Regions from separate parts of the Psychrobacillus sp. NPDC093180 genome, predicted to be linked through region 2. Evidence: riboswitches for the same ligand, from Rfam matches in the RefSeq annotation. Region 2 holds a riboswitch; each other region holds the start of a gene.

Region 1 (6,958 bases), on a different contig from region 2:
GAAGAAGGCAAAATGATAGGTAACACTTTACAAGCTGCTGCAGGTAAGTATGGTGCATATGTTGGGCATGTGACAATCGATTTTGATCATGAGACAAAAACAATCATATCGAAGCAAGCCATGCTGTATGCCACAGATACTTTAGCAAAGCCGAAAGATCTTGATCTGCAACTGAAAAAGTGGGAAGCTCTTGGTAACGAGGAACTTTCTGAAGCTGTTCTTCAGAATGAGACCTTTTTGCACAAAGATTGGTTCGGTCCTTCCGATATGTCTAGATTTTTCGGTAATGCTTTGCTTACCTTTACGAAAGCTGATTGTGCGATGTTTCCTGCTGGGATATTTTTAACAGACTTACAGATTGGTCCTATTAGTGCTAGCGACTTACATCGATGTTTGCCACATCCGATAAATCCATGTGTTATCACATTAACAGGAGCGGAATTATTGGAAATTGTGGAGCAATCTAAAAATGAGAAATGGCCACACTTAGAGGTAAAGGGGCTCGGGTTTAGAGGCAAATACTTAGGGGCTATTATTTTCGAGCAATTGATGGAAGATGAGCATGGGGATGTATTTATTGGTGATGAACGATTGTTACTTGAAAAAGTGTATACATTGGCGACACTTGATATGTTCACATTTGGTTATTTTTTTCCTTCCTTTAAATTTGCAACGAAAGAATACTATATGCCGGAGTTAATACGTGATGTAGTTAAGTGGTACGGCAATCAGTTACTGAGTCAAGCATAATAATCCTTCTTATTACATAATAGTAATAAGGGGGATTTTTTGCTATTCTATCGTAAAAAAAAGCGTTTTCCTTTTTTTTCTGCTCAGCGAAAACTAGCTATACTAATAATGTTATTTATCTTATCAGTTGCAGGCGTATTTTATTTCGTTAACAACCAATTGACTCCAACTTATCTGGATTATGCGGAAGTACAAACCAATAAAATCGCATCAATGGTTATTAGTAAAGCAATTAACTCAAGGACAGCGAACGTTTTAGATGTAAACGATATTATCGAGGAAGTACCATCAACAAATGGTAGCACCAATATGGTAACGACGAAATTTAATACAGAAATTATTAATCGTGTCTTATCGGATACGAACAGTTTGGTGCAAGCCCATCTAGAACAAGCAGAAAAGGGAAATCTATCGAGTTTACCTTATCTAGATGATATTGAATACGATAAAACAACGATGGAAGATCAAGGCGGAGTTGTATTTTTTGTGCCGATGGGGCAGGCAACGAATATACCGCTAATCGGTAATTTAGGACCTAAAATTCCTATTCGGTTTCATGTGATTGGAAATGTTCAATCTACTGTTGTACCGACTATCGAAAACTTTGGTATTAATAATGCGTATGTAGAAGTGAGTATTCATATTAAAGTAAATGTCCAAGTTATTGTACCGCTTGCTAGTAAAATGAGTGTTGTCGAACAAAAGATTCCCGTAGCCATGGGATTAGTGCAAGGGCAAGTGCCACATATTTATACTGGAGGAGATGGTTCTGCTGCTCCGTCTGTTGAGGTGCCGATTCCGTTACCTGAAAAATAAAAATTCCAGAGAAAACAGAAACAACTGTTACAATAGAGAAAATGAATATAATAGGTAGAGGCTGCAGAGCTTAATAGTACTATACAGGAAGATGACGCTTATGATCGTATACGAAAGGAAGTTTTGCCGAAGCTAAATATAGTCCGTCAAACGATATTTAGTTGGGGTTATTCTAAAAAAGAATAACACTGTCATTTATATGAAAATATAAATGGTGAGCTACAGATGGTAAATAATCGTTTTTATGCTTAAATTCAATAGTGGAAGCCAACCTATATACATATGTAGGTTGGCTTTTTATATTTTTGAGGAGGAATAGGTTTTGGAAAATACGATTTTTTCTTTATTGCCACCGTTACTTGCAATCATTATGGTGCTTGTAACGAAGCGAGTTATTTTATCTTTAGGGGTTGGAATTGTATCTGCAGCGCTTCTGGTAGAAAATTTTGCTCCAGTGGATTCGTTGCTATTATTATGGGAATCATTTAGAACTTCTTTTTGGGAAGAAGGGTTAAATGCTTATAATATTTATATTTTGCTTTTTATATTAATGCTTGGTGTTGTGACAGCGTTTGTAAGTTTATCAGGCGGTAGTACAGCATTTGCGGCATGGGCGATTAAAAAAATTAAAACTCGCCGTGGCTCGAAATTATTAACAGCTTTTTTAGGGATACTCATATTTGTAGATGATTATTTTAATGCGTTAGCAGTTGGTCAAATTGCCAGACCTATTACTGATTCGCATCGCATTTCACGTGCGAAGCTTTCTTATTTTATCGATTCTACTTCTGCTCCTGTTTGTGTAGTGTCACCCGTTTCAAGTTGGGGTGCGTTTTTAATCAGTCAGTTAGGAGTTATTTTTGCAACGCATGCAGTAACTGCTTATACGCCACTTGAGGCATTTGTGTTAATGGCACCTATGAATTTTTATGTGCTTGCGACTTTAGCGATTGTTTTTTTCCTAGCATGGACAGACTTTGACTTAATGGAAATGAAAAAGCACGAGAAGAAAGCGATAGAAACTGGGGAGCTTTTTGATTCGTCTAAACCAAACCCAGGAAATCTACAAGGAAATTTCCCGGAAAATAATTATGGTAAAGTATTGGATTTAGTGTTGCCGATTGTATCGTTAATTGTAGTGACGTTATTTGCCATGTTTTGGACAGGCTATAGCCTTTCTGGTTATCAGTTAAATTTATTTGTTATTTTTGAAAATACCGATGTGCCATTTTCTTTATTTATTGGGGGATTGGTAGCGACGATTTTGGCTATTGCCCTGTATGTGCGACAATTTAATACTAATCCAGAAGCGAGCGTTAATTTAGTGTGGAAAGCTATCGTGACAGGGATTCGTTCCATGCTTCCTGCTATATTTATTTTAATTTTTGCATGGTCTTTATCCTTCTTGATCAATGCATTAGAAACAGGTGTATTTTTAGCTAACCTTGTAACGGATAATAATATTCCGGTCGGCGTTATTCCAGCATTGCTCTTTGTATTAACGGCATTTATGGCATTTGCTACTGGATCTTCTTGGGGTTCATTTGGTATTTTATTGCCAATTGGTGCTAGTATTATTATGGCGATAGAACCAGAGTTATTGTTGCCAGTACTTGCAGCGGTTCTAGCCGGAGCAGTATTTGGAGATCATTGTTCACCGATTTCGGATACAACCATCATGTCAGCTACTGGAGCTGGGGTTAATGTAATCGATCATGTTATGACGCAATTACCATATGCGATTATTAGTGCTATTATAGCGGCGATAGGCTATTTAGTTCTTGGTTTAACAGATTCCATTTTAATAGGACTTGTTTCGGTTATAGGTATTCTTATTGTATTGTTTGTTGTTTGGAATGCAAAAAGTAAGAAGGAAATGGAAGCAAATTAATAATCCATTTTGGCTCTGAAGAGTTAGTTCAGAAGGTTGTTTGAATTCTAATAATATGGTACATTGACAACAGTGTAGTCAGTTTATGAAGAATGGAGTAGGTATGAATGACATCGTGTAAACCAACGAAATCAGAGCATCAACGCAAACCAGATTGGTTAAAAATAAAGCTTAATACGAATGAAGACTATAAAGGTCTAAAAAAATTAATGCGCGAAAATAATTTACATACAGTTTGTGAAGAGGCAAGATGTCCGAATATACATGAATGTTGGGGTTCTCGAAGAACTGCTACTTTTATGATTTTAGGAGCAGTTTGTACTCGTGCTTGTCGTTTCTGTGCGGTTAAAACAGGTCTACCAAATGAACTAGATTTAGCAGAACCAGAACGTGTTGCAGATTCTGTTGTTATCATGAATCTAAAACATGTAGTAGTGACAGCGGTAGCTCGTGACGATTTAAAAGATGGCGGTTCAGAGGTCTTTGCAGAAACTATTCGTGCAATCCGTCGTAAAAATCCGTTTACAACAATTGAAGTATTGCCTTCTGATATGGGAGGAATTGAACAAAATATCCAAAATATTATGGATGCAAAACCAGATATTTTGAACCATAATATTGAAACGGTGCGTCGTTTAACTCCAAGAGTTCGAGCTAGAGCTAAATACGATCGCTCACTTGAACTACTACGTCGAGCAAAAGAAATGCAACCAACTATCCCAACGAAATCTTCCTTAATGTTAGGTCTAGGGGAAACTCATGAAGAGATTTTAGAAGTAATGGACGATCTTCGCGCTAACAATGTAGATATTATGACGATTGGTCAATACTTGCAACCTACGAAAAAGCATTTACCTGTGTTAAAATATTATTCACCTGCTGAGTTTGGAGAGTTACGCAAAATTGCAATGAGCAAAGGTTTCTCACATTGTGAAGCTGGACCACTTGTAAGAAGTAGTTATCATGCTGACGAGCAAGTAAATGCTGCAGCGAAACAAAAACAAGCACAAGGTGAGGAACTTCTAGCTACTCAAAATAGCTAATGGATGGTGATGGAATGATTGTTGCAGAAGGTTTTACATATGAAATTATAGAAAATTACCGAGATGCATATAAAGAAGAAGCTTTTTTGGATCGCTATAGTGAAATTCTCTCAAAGTATGACTATATAATGGGGGACTGGGGATATGGTCAGCTTCGTCTAAAAGGATTTTTTGAAGATCGAAATCATAAAGCGACCTTCGATACGAAAATAAGTACGATGAAAGATTATTTGTATGAGTATTGTAATTTCGGCTGTGCTTATTTTCTTATCAAAAAAACGGGAGTTGCCCCGAAAGTAAAAGTAAAAGTAGTGGATGAAACCATACAAGAAAACCTAGAGCAGGATCATTTATGATCTTGTTCTAGGTTTTTTCTTGGGTAAGAAAGAGTTTTAGTTGGAAAATTTGCGAATTTAGTTGGAATTTTTGAGGTGTTAGTTGGAATTTTACTGCTGTTAGTTGGAAAAATGGCCGCTTTAGTTGGAAAGCTGTGGTTCAAGGGAGTTACAGACAATCGATAACCATAAAATTATAGAAAAGAGAGGAAGAAAGTGTATTGCCACCTTCTACCTCTCTTAAAAAGTAATTTCTCAGTTTAGTAATTCTCTTAAGTAATCTCTTAATTCTTCCGCTTCTACTTCTGTTCTATTATAGACATGCTCTAAATAGCCTGGTTCTTCTAAATCATCTGGTCCCAGTATTGCTGCTCTACCGTATTGGATATCCATTACAAGCACTTTACCAAAAAAACGAGAGCTTTGTAAGATCGCTAAATCATATCTTTGGGAATCTCCTGTAAAACCAACGAATCTCGTTTTTGTATCTTCCACATCATCGTATAAAAAAAATCGCTCCATTTGGTGACACTCCTTCCTAACTACGAATTATGGTACTATAGAAAAGAGGTATATATCAACTGAACATGACTCAGGAGGCTTTCCAATGTATTTTGTAGATCGAAAAAAAATAGCTGAGACAATTGCACACATGAACAAGTTAATAACACTGATCGAAGGTAAAGTAGATTGGCACTCAGATGAACAATCTAAATTAGCTTTAGAGCGCGTAGGACAAAATATCATCGAATCCATTATTGATGTAGGAAATTCAATGATTGACGGTTTTATTATGCGTGATCCAGGTGGTTATGATGATATTATCGACATTTTAACAGATGAAAAGGTTATTCCAGCAGAAATGGATGCACCATTAAAAAAGGTAATTGAATTTAGAAAAGAATTAGTACGACACTTTTATGCAGTTGACCATAAGCAATTAGAACAAATACTTATTGACAATTTAACTTATTTAAAACAATTCCCTGGATATGTAGAAAATTATTTGCTTCATGAATTAGGACCGGTCTCCGCATTTTTACCGGAGGATTCCAATGTTAAATTATAAGGCCTATTGTTTAGATTTGGACGGAACAGTGTATAGGGGGAAAACTCCTATTAAAGAAGCGGTGGACTTTGTACATTATTTACAAAACCATGGTATCGAACCTTTTTTTGTAACGAATAATTCTTCCATGACTCAAAAACAACTGCAAGAAAAAATTGCAAAGATGGATATTCATGTAGAAGTGGACCATATTATTTCTTCTTCCATTGCCGCAGCTAATTATATTGAGGAACATTATCCAAACAAATCGGTGTTTATGATTGGAGAAATTGGATTACAAGATGCGCTGGACGCTAAACAAGTAGTTCGGACAGAAGGTATTGCGGATGTAGTAGTGATGGGGATTGACCGTGCGATTGATTATGACAAGCTCGCAACTGCATGTCTCTCCATCCGAGCAGGCGCAGCATTTATATCGACAAACAGCGATCATGCATTTCCGGATGAAAGAGGATTGATACCGGGCAACGGTGCTTTTACAAAATTAGTCGAGTACTCTACTGGTGTAGAGCCAATATATATGGGGAAACCTCAAGCATTTATGCTGGAGTTTATTCAACAGAAATATGGGTATAAAAAAGAAGAGATGATTATGATTGGAGACAATTATTCAACGGATATTTTAACTGGGATTCATATGGGCATTCATACGGCCCATGTGAATAGTGGGGTCAATCGTACAGAGGAAGTTCAAAGTAAAGCTGAACAACCGACGTATTGTTTAGAAACACTACATGATTGGATAAAATAAAAAAAGAAGAAAATCCACTATTAGAATAGAGGATTTTCTTCAATATATGCATATATTTTTTTCACAAGATCTTCTGGGGAATCCCCTTCGACAACATCTCCGTTTACGATTGCGAGTAAAGTTTCGGAGCATAAGGAACAATGACTGAGGCAGCCATATTCTAGTACATCTAAGTTAGGATCTTGTTCTAATATGTCAAAAGCTTCTTGAGAACCATTTGCAAGGTTGCTTATACAAAATTCAACCATAGGATTCATAGCTGTCACCTCACTACAACGTCATGCTACTCCTTTTTTCGCTATC
Region 2 (6,958 bases):
GTGAAAGTAAAGGATGGTATCGAATTCATCACGATTCGTCCAAACAATATTGCACCACTTGCAAAAGATGACAGCAAATCAGCAGACGTGTCTTCGTTATCGGTAGATATTACAAACCTTCGCACGATTATAAAAGAAGTAGTACGTAAATCATCTGAAGGTGTAGATTTATCCGAAGCAAAAGTTGTCATTGCTGGTGGACGTGGAGTGAAGAGCGAAGAAGGTTTTGCTCCATTAAAAGAGCTTGCAGACGTACTTGGTGGAGCGGTTGGGGCTTCTCGTGGAGCTTGTGACGCTGATTACTGTGATTACTCCCTACAAATTGGGCAAACTGGTAAAGTAGTAACACCGGATCTCTATATAGCGGCAGGTATTTCAGGTGCTATACAGCATTTGGCTGGTATGTCGAACTCGAAAATTATTGTGGCGATCAACAAAGATCCAGAAGCAAACATTTTCAAAGTGGCAGACTACGGCATTGTCGGCGATCTATTCGAAGTTATCCCGTTACTTACGGAAGAATTCAAACAATTGAAAGTAAATGCTTAATAAGTGACTCGGCTCTTTTTTGGAGCCGAGTTTTTGCTTGTATTGATAAAGCTCTAGCACCTTGCCCCTCAGAGGCAGACATAGGCGCTTTCACTTTTCGTGTAAGCTAATATGTAGATGTAGCAATATGAGTCTGCTATAATCTATTTATAGGTAACTAAAGGAGGAATTTTTAATGGCAATAGTTCATGGAACAGATCAGACTTTTTCACAAGAGATTGAGAAAGGTTTAGTATTAGTAGATTTTTGGGCAACATGGTGTGGGCCTTGTAAAATGATTGCTCCTGTACTTGAAGAAATGGACGCTGAAATGAGCGATAAAGTAAAAATAGTTAAAGTAGATGTAGATGAAAACCAAGCAACTGCTAGTCAATTTGGTATTATGTCCATCCCGACTCTAGTATTATTCAAAGATGGTCAACCAGTAGACAAAGCTGTTGGTTTCCAACCGAAAGAAGCACTAGTTCAATTTGTAGAAAAAAACGCATAATATAAAACCGGGTCCCCTAAGGTGCCCGGTTTTTTTAAACGGGTGATAAAATGAATGATTTGATACAACAAAAATGTGCCATATTACCAGGTGATCCTGGGTGTTATTTGATGAAAGATCGGCAAGGAACCATCATTTATGTCGGCAAAGCAAAAGTATTGAAAAATCGTGTACGTTCCTATTTTACAGGTTCACATGATGGGAAAACGCAAAGATTAGTACAAGAAATAGTTGATTTTGAATATATCGTCACATCGTCAGAGTTAGAAGCCCTTATTCTAGAGCTTCATCTCATAAAAAAGCATGATCCAAAATATAATATTATGCTAAAGGACGATAAAACGTACCCATACATTAAAATAACTGCAGAAAAAAATCCCAAATTAATCATTACAAGACAAGTGAAAAAGGATAAAGGGAAATATTTTGGTCCCTATCCAAATGCACATGCAGCTTTTGAGACAAAAAAACTATTAGATCGAATATACCCATTAAGAAAGTGTGCAAAATTACCAGACCGTGTTTGCTTATACTATCACTTAGGGCAATGTCTAGCTCCATGTGTAAAGGAAATAGAGGATTCCACTTATAAAAAGTTAACGGATGAAATTACGAGCTTTTTAAACGGTGGTTATACAGATGTAAAAAAAGAATTAACGGAGAAAATGACGGAGGCAGCAGAAAACTTAGAATTCGAACGTGCAAAAGAGTATAGAGACCAAATATCTAATATTGAAATGGTGATGGAGAAACAAAAAATTACGATCAACGATTTTACGAGCCGCGATATATTTGGTTATGCTGTTGATAAAGGCTGGATGTGTGTCCAAGTATTTTTTATCCGACAAGGAAAACTAATCGAACGAGATGTATCGCTTTTTCCTTTATATCGTGATCCGGAAGAAGAGTTTTTAACGTTTTTAGGTCAGTTTTATGCAAAGCCAGAGCATATTAAACCTAAAGAGGTGTTCGTTCCTCATGATACAGATGTCCATTTAGCTTCTGAATTGTTAGAGATGAAAGTGTTCACTCCTCAAAAAGGCTTGAAAAAAAACTTAGTAGATCTTGCGAAGAAAAATGCTGTACTGGCCTTAAGTGAGAAGTTCCAGCTGATTGAAAGACAAGAAGAGCGTACGATAGGAGCAGTGGAGGAATTAGGTAATGTAATGGGGATTGCCACTCCAAACCGAATTGAAGCATTTGATAATTCTCATATACATGGAACCGACGCTGTTTCAGCGATGGTTGTCTTTGTAGATGGCAAAGCATATAAAAAGGACTATCGAAAATATAAGACGAGAACTGCTGCCAAACATGATGATTACGGAGCGATGCGAGAGGTCATTCGCAGAAGATACACACGAGTATTGAAAGAAAATTTACCTTTACCAGATCTCATTATTATCGATGGAGGAAAAGGACAAATAGAAGCTGCTCGAGAAATTTTAGAGGATGAGTTAGGCTTGGAAATTCCTATTGCTGGACTTGCAAAAGATGGCAAGCACCAAACTTCGCAGCTACTATATGGAAATCCTATTGATATAATTCCAATGAAGCGGACGAGTGAAGGATTTTATTTGTTACAGCGTATTCAAGACGAAGTACACCGCTTTGCTATTACATTCCATCGCCAACAAAGAGGGAAACATACAATCGCTTCTTCTTTAGATGGTATTGAAGGAATAGGTCCGAAACGAAAAAAAGCACTATTAAAGCATTTCGGATCAATCAAGAAAATGCAGGTAGCGACGAAGGAAGAATTTATAGAAGCAGGGCTTTCTAGAAAGCTAGCAGAGACAATGGTGGAACATTTTCAGAAAAAGTAATTGTCTTCTGAATTTTCTTGTGTTATGGTTGATACAATTTAATATTCACTATCATGAAGTGAAGATAGAGGTGCAAACTGACAAGAGTACTTAGCGGGAGGATGAAAAGATCCGTCAATCGCTAAAGGAAAGGGTCATTTGCCGAAACCTAGTATAGCTTTTCCTGTTCTAGGTTGGTTCTGCATTGAAGAAATGTAGGATTGTCAGAATTCAGTATTCTGGAGGGCTATCTCACATGGACATTATTTGACCGTGTATGAGACAATGCTTTTCACAATATGTGGAAAGCATTTTTTAATCCTTACAGATAAACAAGGGAGAGAATATCCATGAGTAAAATTGTGATGAAATTCGGTGGTACTTCTGTAGCAACTACAGAAAAAATTGCGAGCGTAGCAAACAGAATCAGTAAAGAGAAAGAAAAAGGACATGATATTGTTGTAGTCGTATCAGCAATGGGCAAAGCAACAGATGAGTTGGTAAATTTAGCGAATGAAATAACAGAAAATCCATCTAAACGCGAAATGGACATGCTACTCTCGACTGGTGAACAAGTGACTATGTCATTACTAGCGATCCAATTAAATGCACTAGGTCTAGACGCCGTTTCTCTAACTGGTTGGCAAGCAGGCCTCGTGACAGATAATGTACATAAAAATGCAAGAGTAGAGAAAATGGATGGCTCTAAAATAAGCGACTTATTGAAAGAAGATAAGATCGTAATTGTTGCTGGCTTTCAAGGGGTTTCAAATAATGGAGAAATCACAACTCTGGGAAGAGGTGGGTCAGATACAACCGCAGTTGCCATTGCAGTAACGATTGAAGCGGATGTATGTGATATTTATACAGATGTAGAAGGGGTATATACATCGGACCCAAGATACGTTACAAATGCTAGAAAGCTAGAACAATTAGAATACGATGAAATGCTTGAGCTTGCTAATCTAGGTGCTGGAGTACTTCATCCAAGAGCAGTCGAATTTGCAAAAAACTATAAAATACCATTAAGAGTACGTTCAAGCTCTTCAGAAAATGAAGGAACAATTTTAAAGGAGGAAGTAGATGTGGAAAATAATTTAGTAGTACGTGGGGTAGCATTTGAATCGGATATAGTGCGATTAACAATTGAGTATGATGTACCATTTAATGGTTCACTAGCATCCATTTTTACGACTCTTGCAGAAAATCATATTAATGTTGATATTATTGTACAATCCATTGTAGATGGTGTTAGACCTGCTGTTTCATTCTCTATCAAAAAAGAGTCGTTAGCAGAAGCAATTACGGTTCTTGAAACCCACAAAAAAACGCTCGGCTTTACATTTGCGGACTTTGAGGTAGGCTTAGCGAAAGTTTCCATCGTTGGTTCAGGAATGGTCTCCAATCCGGGAGTTGCCGCGCAAATGTTTGATCGACTTCGAAAAGAAAATATTCCGGTGAAGATGGTAAGTACATCCGAGATAAAAGTTTCTGTTGTTGTCCCTCAAGACGAGATGATTCAAGCAGCCAATGCCCTGCACGATGAATTCGATTTGGCGATCAAGCAATAACTGATCAGGCAACCAGGAGGGTAAGGGTCGTGACATTGTTACGACCCTTGTTTGCTTTGCTTGGAGTGTCCGCTCGGATTCAAAGAGTCGCTATTAATTTCGTCTCGAACATGACAAAATCATTAACGTCTCACTTCAAGTAAACTTGTTATATGAAAAATTGGTTGCGTTCATCTGTATTTTGGTTGCCCTTGTGCTAATTTGGTTGCTCTCAGTATAGAAATGGTTGCTTTCAACTGCAGTTTAGTTGCCCTTAGCCATTTTCAGGGATTATTTATTCAGCGACTACGAAATTTTAGCGTTTAACACGGTAGATTCTTGCGAGAAGATTCGTCGCTCGCCCGCAGAAAGCGAAGCGCCGTCAGTTTTAACCATGTATTCACATTTAAAAAGAAAAGCATTGGATGGCTTGATAGCCATTCAATGCTTATTTAGTAACTTTTACATCCCATTTTACTTGAAAGGAAACAGTTCCGTTTTTATTTGGTTCTTCGTCGTAGCATTCTGTTAAATAACCGCCAATTTTCTGTTGTTGCTCGGCTAAAAAGCCTGCTTCTAATCGGTGGCTTCTTATTTTTCCACTTTGAGGTAAATTGAACGTATGTAAGGTATAAAATGCAGAGTCTTTTGTTGTTTTCTCTAACTCTAGTGTTCCCCAACCTGCTTGTTGAAAGAATGTAATGGCTTCTTCCATCGAGTAAAGTGGAAACTTGCGAGCAAGATCTTTTCCAGCCCAATATAAAATATCTTTTTCATGTTTTCCGAGAATAGAAGCAAGCACGTGGTCTCTTAGTAATTCATATCCAAAGGAAGTTACATGTGAATGTTCCTTATCATTCAAGTAGCAACCCTTCTTTCAAAAAGTGAGTATCATTTGTCCTCGTCTATTTTATCATAAATAATTTCTTGGTGGTAATGGAATAGTTTGTGAAAAAATAAACGAATTATTATTCAAAAATGAATCAAGAAGATTATTGAAAAGTCTAAAGATGCCTTGACGCTCTAAAATGATGAGAGTACAATAGATATGTCATAAATTCGTAACATGATGATGTGAACCACGTATAAAAACTACTCTATTAGAATAGTTTTATGCAGAGCAAATGTAAATTTGAGGGGGGTAACTGTTTTGTCGAAAGATCGCGAATTTTATTGGCGCCGCTTACATTCTCTATTAGGAATAATTCCAGTTGGATTATTTGTGGCGCAGCATTTAGTAGTAAATCATTTTGCTACTAGAGGAGAAGAGGCTTTTAATAAAGCATCTGGTTTTATGGGAAGTCTTCCGTTTGTTATTTTATTGGAGATTTTCATCATTTATTTACCATTAATGTTCCATGCTTTTTACGGTATATATATTGCGTTTACCGCAAAAAACAATCCACAGAGATACGGGACGCTACGAAACTATTTATTTATTTTACAAAGAATTACTGGAATTTTTCTTGTTGTTTTCATCGCATGGCATGTTTTTGAGACAAGGTTTCAAGCAGCGATTGGTGCGAAAGAAGTTAATTTTAACATGATGGCTGAGATTTTATCAAATCCATGGATGTTAGGCTTCTATATCGTAGGGGTTATTTCTGCAACATTCCATTTAGCTAACGGTATTTGGTCATTCTTAGTTAGTTGGGGAATTACACAATCACCACAATCACAACGAATTGCTACATATGTAACATTAGTAATCTTCTTAGCGTTATCTGTAGTTGGTGTACAAGCTCTTCTAGCATTTGTATAAGAACTTTTTACACATTCAACTACCATAAAATCGAGGAGTGAGAATAGCATGGCAAAAAGTAAACTTATTGTTGTCGGCGGTGGTCTAGCTGGATTAATGGCAACAATGAAAGCAGCCGAAGATGGCACGCACGTAGATCTATTTTCATTAGTTCCTGTAAAACGCTCACACTCTGTTTGTGCACAAGGCGGTATTAACGGGGCTGTAAATACAAAAGGGGAAGGGGATTCACCGGCAGTACACTTAGATGATACTGTATATGGTGGAGACTTCCTAGCAAACCAGAGACCAGTAAAAGCAATGACTGATGCTGCTCCTGGAATTATTAGCTTATTTGACCGTATGGGTGTTATGTTCAACCGTACGCCAGAAGGTTTATTAGATTTCCGTCGTTTCGGTGGTACATTAATGCACCGCACAGCATTCTCTGGTGCAACGACTGGTCAACAATTACTATATGCTTTAGACGAGCAAGTGCGTCGTTTTGAAGTAGATGGTCTAGTTACGAAGTTCGAAGGATGGGAATTCCTTGGAATTATAAAAGATAGCGAAGGGGTTTGTCGCGGTATTAAAGCACAGAACCTTCAAACAATGGAAATCCGTGCATTCCGCGGAGATGCTGTTATTATGGCAACTGGTGGCCCTGGAATTATTTTCGGAAAAACGACTAACTCTATTATCAATACTGGTTCTGCAGCTTCTATCGTTTATCAACAAGGTGCTTACTATGCAAATGGAGAATTTATTCAAATTCACCCAACTGCAATCCCTGGGGACGATAAACTACGCTTAATGTCAGAAT
Region 3 (6,958 bases), on a different contig from region 2:
ATAAAAGAACCAAATTTAATGTCTTTTGGCTTAAGGAATCGTGCATAATCGGAAGAAATTAAGGCTGTTAAACCCATTATCCCATGTTGCATTCCGATACATAGAAGTAAAGCTTGTCCACCCATTTGAACACCTTCTGGCATATAAGTCCAAAAAGCCCCTTCAAAAACGGAAGGTTTGTAAAATGATATAGTAATGGCAGTCACCAAGAAAACAACAAAAATTGGCAATGACCACTTTTGTAATTTATCGAGTTGCTTGACTCCAAACCAATTTAGTGGAATTACAATTAATCCGAAGAAAATGATTAGTGCCCATTCTGGTATGATGGGGAAGAAGGTGTGAACTGCGGAAACTAAAATTAGGCCTTCAAATGCACAGTACATGATGAAGTTTGTTGCATAAATGAATGAGGTTAACGATGCACCTATGTAACCAAAACCTCCACCCCTAGATAATAAGTTGACGTTCATACCGGATTTTGCTGAAAGATATGTGATGAACGTTCCGAGTATACCAGCAACAATTATCGCATATATGGAGGATATGATGGCATTGATGGCTCCGAATTGAAGTGCCATAACGCTTCCCATTTGAAAATAAAAAATGGCCGTTGCTATCCCAAAAGTGATGTTAGTTATACTAAACCAACCCGCTTTTCTCTGATCTCTTGGCACTCTGTCTAATGAATAATCATCTTTCATTTCTTCTGACACTTTGTGATCTGCGACTTGGACAGATCCCATAATATCAACTCCCTTTTTGTATAATTTTATGAATATTAAACTTCCATTTTATTGTAAAAAGATTCGTTCACCAATTCATCCATTTTCCATTATATCAATAAAGGCAATATTTTATCAAATCTAGTGTTTTTAAGGGCATATGAAATATGATTTTTTTGGAAGTTTAAAAAGTCATTATGAATAGCTGGTTGACACATATCTGATGTTGTTGTAGACTATGAAACATAAATTAATTAAATATGACCTCACTTGATAAGTGGGGTAGAGGCGCGATATTTATTAGTCCTTAGCGGAGTTTGAGAAGCAATGATGCTAGGGAGAAGGAAATGTCGCCGAAGTTTGTAAATATTTCTCCGTATTACATGCTGGGTCTGCAGTGAACAACTGCAGGACTGTCCACTTTAAACGTCCCGGTTTATTGTGGTGTGCTATCTCATTTGGGTAAAGTAGAGGATTTAGGGCAACTATACAAATTGCGACCTGAGTTCATCTCAGGTCTTTTTTATAGGTTGTCCTTTTTTATTGTTTTCAAACATAAACTAAAAATAAAAGGGGAGAAATACAAGTGAAAAATAAATTTCTATTACTAACAATGTTCGTATCAATCTTATTACTTTTAGCAGCATGTGGAACGGATAACACAGAAAAAGCAGGTTCAGGCGCGTCAACTCAAGAAAGCGATACATTTACAATCGGTTTAGAAGCTGGATACCCACCATTTAACTGGACACAAATGGACGATTCTAACGGTGGAGTGAAACTTCAAGGCAACTCAGAATATGCAGGTGGATACGATGTAGAAATGGCTAAGAAAATTGCAGAAGGCTTAGGCAAAGAATTGGTCATTGTTAAAACAGAATGGGATGGTTTAGTTCCTGCTTTAACATCAGGTAAAATTGATGCAATAATGGCAGGTATGTCTCCTACAAAGGAACGCAAAGCCACAATCGACTTCTCTGATAACTACTATACATCTAATTTTGTAATGGTTGTAAAAAAAGGTGGACCTTATGAGAATGCTACATCCATTCAAGATTTTAAAGGGGCAAAAGTGACTGGGCAGCTAAACACTTCCCATTACGGTGTGATCGATCAAATTGACGGTGTAAAAAAACAAACTGCTATGGATAATTTTCCAGCAATGCGCGTTGCATTAGAGTCAGGTAAAATCGATGGTTATGTATCCGAGCGCCCTGAAGGAATTAGTGCTTCTTCTGCAAATGAAAACTTTGTAATGGTTGAATTTACAGAAGGATTCAAGGCATCGGAAGAAGAAACGGCAGTTGCAGTAGGGCTTACAAAAGATAGTGAACTAACAGAAAAAATTAATGAGATCTTAGCAAAAATCTCAGAAGAAGAACGTCAAGAAATTATGGATAATGCGATAAAAAATCAACCAGCTGCAGAATAATGACGAAACATATCGGCTGCAATTTTATTGCAGTCGTTTTTTACGCTTAAAAGGAGGAATATGATGAGTTTCGAGTGGGTAGTATCAATCGTTTCCGATAACTGGCCGATGTTCCTTCGGGGAGCAGGAATTACTTTATTAATTTCTATAATCGGTACAATAATCGGTTCAGTTATCGGTTTATTAGCAGGAGTTATACGCACAATTCCGCTGCCTGAAAGAGCAGCAAAACGAATATTACTAAAGGTAGTAAATATAATCCTTTCTGTATATATTGAATTTTTCCGTGGAACACCAATGATTGTACAGGCAATGGTTATTTATTACGGATCCATGCTAGCTTTTAATATTGATATGAATGCCCTAGTGGCAGCTGTTTTCATTGTATCGATAAATACAGGAGCTTATATGGCAGAAATTGTACGTGGTGGAGTCATTTCTATTGAAAAAGGGCAATTCGAAGCTGCTCAAGCAATCGGGATGAATCATATACAAACAATGCTCCATGTAGTTTTACCACAAGTCATTCGTAATATATTACCGGCAACGGGTAACCAATTTATCATTAATATTAAAGATACATCTGTACTAAACGTCATTAGTGTATCGGAGTTATTTTTCCAAACAAAATCGATTGCAGGAAACAACTTCCGTTATTTTGAATCGTTTTTCGTGGCATGTGTGTTGTACTTTGTTATGACCTATACAGTAACACTAATTCTACGTTATTTTGAAAGAAAACTAGATGGACCTGAAAACTACAGCATGATTGGTCAGCCAGCGCAAGTAACTTTAACGAATACAAAAGAAAGCTAAGAAGGAGGAGCAATAATGGAAAAAGTAGTTGATATACAACATTTAAGCAAATCCTTTGGAGCACGTGAAGTACTAAAAGACATTGATTTCTCTGTTAAAAAAGGGGAAGTGGTCAGTATAATCGGTTCTTCTGGATCAGGTAAATCCACGCTTCTTCGTTGTATTAATCTTTTAGAAAAACCAAGTGGCGGTCAAATTATTTATAACGGTGAAAATATTTTAGACGACAAACATGATATACATGCATATCGCACAAAGTTGGGGATGGTTTTCCAACAATTTAACTTGTTTAATAATCATAATGTGTTGAGCAACTGTGTCGTTGGACAAATAAAAGTGCTAAAACGTTCTAAAGAAGAAGCAGAAAAAATAGCGATGAAGTATTTAAAAGTTGTTGGGATGGATCAATACGTAAATGCAAAAGCAAGCCAGCTATCAGGAGGGCAAAAGCAACGTGTGGCAATCGCCCGTGCACTTTCAATGGAACCAGACGTAATGTTATTTGATGAACCAACATCGGCTCTAGATCCTGAGATGGTTGGAGAGGTTCTGAAGGTCATGAAGGAGCTTGCGGAGTCAGGTCTTACGATGTTAATCGTTACACACGAAATGGAGTTCGCAAAAGAAGTTTCAGACCGTGTTGTATTTATGGATAAAGGGGTTATTGCAGAAGAAGGTAGCCCAGAGCAAATTTTCAATAACCCAATTCAAGAACGTACGAGAGAGTTCTTAAAACGTACGTTAAAATAAAACAAAGGACATCCATTTATGTTAAAACGTGAATGGATGTTTTTGCTTTATGCAGTAAGATATTATATTGCTATGAGTTGGCAGTATAGAGGAAACTGTTCGGTAGTCATCGGCGTCTCACTCCAAGTAAACTTGTTTTATGAAAAATGGTTGCTCTCAGGGGTAATTTGGTTGCTTTCAGACTAGACTAGTTGCTCTCAGACAAGAACTGGTTGCTTTCCTCAGCTGTTTGGTTGCTCTTAGCCATTTATTGGATTTACAAACGCTAAATACTATTTATAATTTTGTTTTTAGCAAGTCGTTCATACATAAAAAAGAATTTACCATTGATTTTTGCTGCAGGCGTCGACTCCTGCCAGATGAGGGAGCAAAATGAGACATTCCAAGGACGCCCTAAGCGGAGGGAATGGCTCATCGCTCACCCGGCGGAAAGCGTACGACTGCAGTGAAAATCTAGCGGACAACTTCATCAATTACCTACCTCGTAGTTTTCCTAACCATGAAGTATCTCAATATACAACTATAGAACTACCTAGATTTTTATTAAGTAAATTAATAAAACATAATTGAAATTTCCCCTAATCTACTTCATTATTAATAATAGACAGTCTTTTGTGATGCATTTGTACAAAAGAAATATGCTCAACGAAGGAAGAAACTTGTGAGAGAAGAGAATATTACTCGTATAAATTTAGATGGGAAAGAATTAATATTAATCGGAACCGCGCACGTATCAAGACAAAGTGCAGAACAAGTAAAAGAAGTAATTGAGGCAGAAAAACCAGACTCAGTATGCATAGAGCTAGACGAACAGCGATATCAATCCGTGATGGAAGGAAGCAAATGGAAAGATACAGATATTTTTAAAGTTATCAAAGAAAAGAAAGCTACATTGCTTTTGATGAATTTAGCAATATCTTCTTTCCAAAACCGTTTAGCCAAGCAATTCAAGATAAAACCAGGTCAGGAAATGATTCAAGGGATTGAATCAGCGAAAGAAAATGGAGCAGAGCTAGTGCTTGCAGACCGAAATATTCAAATAACCTTTTCTCGTATTTGGCATAATCTCGGGTTTATGGGAAAAGCAAAACTGCTTAACGGAGTAATCTTTAGTATTTTTAGCAAGGAAACTATTTCGGAGGAAGAACTAGAAAAGATGAAAACGCAAGACACACTAAATGCAGTGCTTGCTGAATTTACTGAGTCTTTTCCAAAGCTAAAAACTCCATTAATTGACGAAAGAGATCAATATCTTGCACAAAAAATTAAAGATGCACCAGGCAAGAAGGTAGTAGCCGTTTTAGGTGCAGCGCATGTTCCTGGTATTACGAAAGAGATTCACAAGGAACATGATTTAGAAAAACTTACAGAAATCCCTCCAAAGTCAATTGTTCCGAAGATTTTAGGTTGGGCAATACCAGCTCTACTCGTTGCTTTAGTTGTGTATACTTTTATAGCAAATCCGACTGCTGGCTTTGATCAAGCGTTAAGCTGGATTCTTTGGACTGGAAGTTTTGCTGCTATTGGGGCTGCGGTTGCACTCGGGCATCCGCTCGCAATCTTATCGGCTTTCATCGTAGCTCCAATCACTACATTACACCCTCTAATAGCGTCTGGCTGGGTTTCAGGTATTGTTCAAGCATATTTCCGTCGTCCGAATGTCGGCGACTTTGAGACACTAGCGGAAGATGTTTTTACGATAAAAGGTTTTTGGAGGAACAAAGTGACTCGAATTTTATTGGTCGTTGTTTTAACAAATCTTGTCGGTTCTATTGGAACTTTTATAGGCGGCGCAGATGTAATTCGCGTATTCTTTAATAATTTATAAAAAAGTAAAAGCCAGCTATTCAAGAGGATAGCTGGCTTTACGTATTAGTTTTTCTTTTTAAGGTCTACTTCTTTGTCATCTAGTTTGAATTCTTCTGTTACATCATCCACGATATCTTTCGTAGAATTTTTAAATTCTTTTAAGGTTTGTCCAACTGCTCTACCTAATTGAGGTAATTTCGAAGGGCCGAATACGATTAAAGCAATGATTAAAATGATGATTAATCCTGGTACACCGATGTTTGGCATTGGATGTTCCTCCTCGTAATAATAGATTAGTTTTCTAAGCTTTCTTCCTCAAGAGCTTGTTTTGCTAGTTGTTTTTTATAAGACCAGCTTGAAACGAGAATACTTATTTCAAATAGTAATAGTAAAGGAACAACGATGATAAAATCAGAAATAAAGTCTGGAGGTGTGATAGAAACTCCAACTACTACTAGTATAAAGTAAGAAACCTTTCTCATCTTTCTTAATCGATCCGGAGTTATGATTCCTAGCTTAGTTAGAAACAAAATAATTACTGGTAATTCAAATACAATACCCACCGGAATGATTAAGTTAAACATAAACGTGAAATATTGCTGCATTCCATAAGTTTCTAATGCACCGATTGAATCGTTAATATTCGACATAAAGTTCAACATAAGCGGGAAAAGGATAAAATAACTAAAACTAATCCCTGCTAAAAACAAAAAGAATGAGACAGGTATAAAGTAAATTGTTCCTTTTGCTTCTTTTTCTAATAGACCAGGCTTTACGAATAGCCAGATTTGATACATGGCAATTGGTAAAGTAATTAATATAGCTAAAATTAGAGCACATTTAACATAGATCATAAGGCCATCTGTATAACCAAATACGTTCCATTCAACATGTGCAGCTGTCGGTTGTTGTTTTATAAAAGTTAATGTCTTAGGTGCAAGCCAAAACCCTAGTGCAAGTGAAAGGATAAATGTTGTTGCTACAATGATAAGTCTTTTGCGTAATTCAGTTAAATGTTCGACAAGTGTCAATTCTGGTTCATGTGTCATTTGGTTTTACCACCCCATCTTCTCAAACAAAGTGAAGTTTGCTTATGTTTTAGTATAATTCATTCAATCAAAATAGATACTCTAGTGAGTAGTATAGACTCACGTCATCTTCACATTATACTCTTTCCAATGGATTTGTAAATAAAAGTACTCCTTGTTTACCTAATAAACAATTAGAAGCACGAATTAAACTAAGTGAATTAAATACATTATACAACTTGATTGTAAAAGTATAAAATTATTAGAACCATATAGTATAGTTTAATGAGGGCTAATCCAGTAACTTCTGCATTTTTTCCTAATAATTCGCTGACTCTTATTATTGTACCCCAGTTTAATAATGGATAAAAAAACTCCTAAATTGCTGTTACTGCAAT

What was found. Region 2 has a riboswitch for lysine ahead of ACIP9W_RS01060 (aspartate kinase). Riboswitches for the same ligand answer to the same signal wherever they lie in the genome.
Region 1: linked by a shared signal. The riboswitch ahead of ACIP9W_RS10245 (Na+/H+ antiporter NhaC family protein) and the one ahead of ACIP9W_RS01060 (aspartate kinase) in region 2 are both predicted to bind lysine.
Region 3: linked by a shared signal. The riboswitch ahead of ACIP9W_RS19230 (transporter substrate-binding domain-containing protein) and the one ahead of ACIP9W_RS01060 (aspartate kinase) in region 2 are both predicted to bind lysine.

Annotation. Positions count from the first base shown of each region.
Region 1 covers NZ_JBIVOJ010000006.1:34,053-41,010, reverse strand. The annotation lists gene ACIP9W_RS10255 (bifunctional metallophosphatase/5'-nucleotidase) at 1-750, shown strand, start outside; gene yunB (sporulation protein YunB) at 790-1,566, shown strand; lysine riboswitch at 1,614-1,796, shown strand; gene ACIP9W_RS10245 (Na+/H+ antiporter NhaC family protein) at 1,889-3,457, shown strand; gene lipA (lipoyl synthase) at 3,565-4,500, shown strand; gene ACIP9W_RS10235 (YutD family protein) at 4,515-4,856, shown strand; gene ACIP9W_RS10230 (DUF3055 domain-containing protein) at 5,091-5,357, opposite strand; gene ACIP9W_RS10225 (DUF86 domain-containing protein) at 5,443-5,904, shown strand; gene ACIP9W_RS10220 (TIGR01457 family HAD-type hydrolase) at 5,891-6,655, shown strand; gene ACIP9W_RS10215 (YuzB family protein) at 6,676-6,912, opposite strand.
Region 2 covers NZ_JBIVOJ010000001.1:202,055-209,012, forward strand. The annotation lists gene ACIP9W_RS01045 (electron transfer flavoprotein subunit alpha/FixB family protein) at 1-549, shown strand, start outside; gene trxA (thioredoxin) at 725-1,039, shown strand; gene uvrC (excinuclease ABC subunit UvrC) at 1,090-2,865, shown strand; lysine riboswitch at 2,923-3,102, shown strand; gene ACIP9W_RS01060 (aspartate kinase) at 3,195-4,415, shown strand; gene ACIP9W_RS01065 (YslB family protein) at 4,843-5,256, opposite strand; gene ACIP9W_RS01070 (succinate dehydrogenase cytochrome b558 subunit) at 5,545-6,156, shown strand; gene sdhA (succinate dehydrogenase flavoprotein subunit) at 6,205-6,958, shown strand, end outside.
Region 3 covers NZ_JBIVOJ010000015.1:60,787-67,744, forward strand. The annotation lists gene ACIP9W_RS19225 (purine-cytosine permease family protein) at 1-746, opposite strand, end outside; lysine riboswitch at 1,001-1,185, shown strand; gene ACIP9W_RS19230 (transporter substrate-binding domain-containing protein) at 1,312-2,157, shown strand; gene ACIP9W_RS19235 (amino acid ABC transporter permease) at 2,221-2,973, shown strand; gene ACIP9W_RS19240 (amino acid ABC transporter ATP-binding protein) at 2,989-3,723, shown strand; gene ACIP9W_RS19245 (TraB/GumN family protein) at 4,385-5,551, shown strand; gene tatA (twin-arginine translocase TatA/TatE family subunit) at 5,596-5,799, opposite strand; gene tatC (twin-arginine translocase subunit TatC) at 5,826-6,581, opposite strand.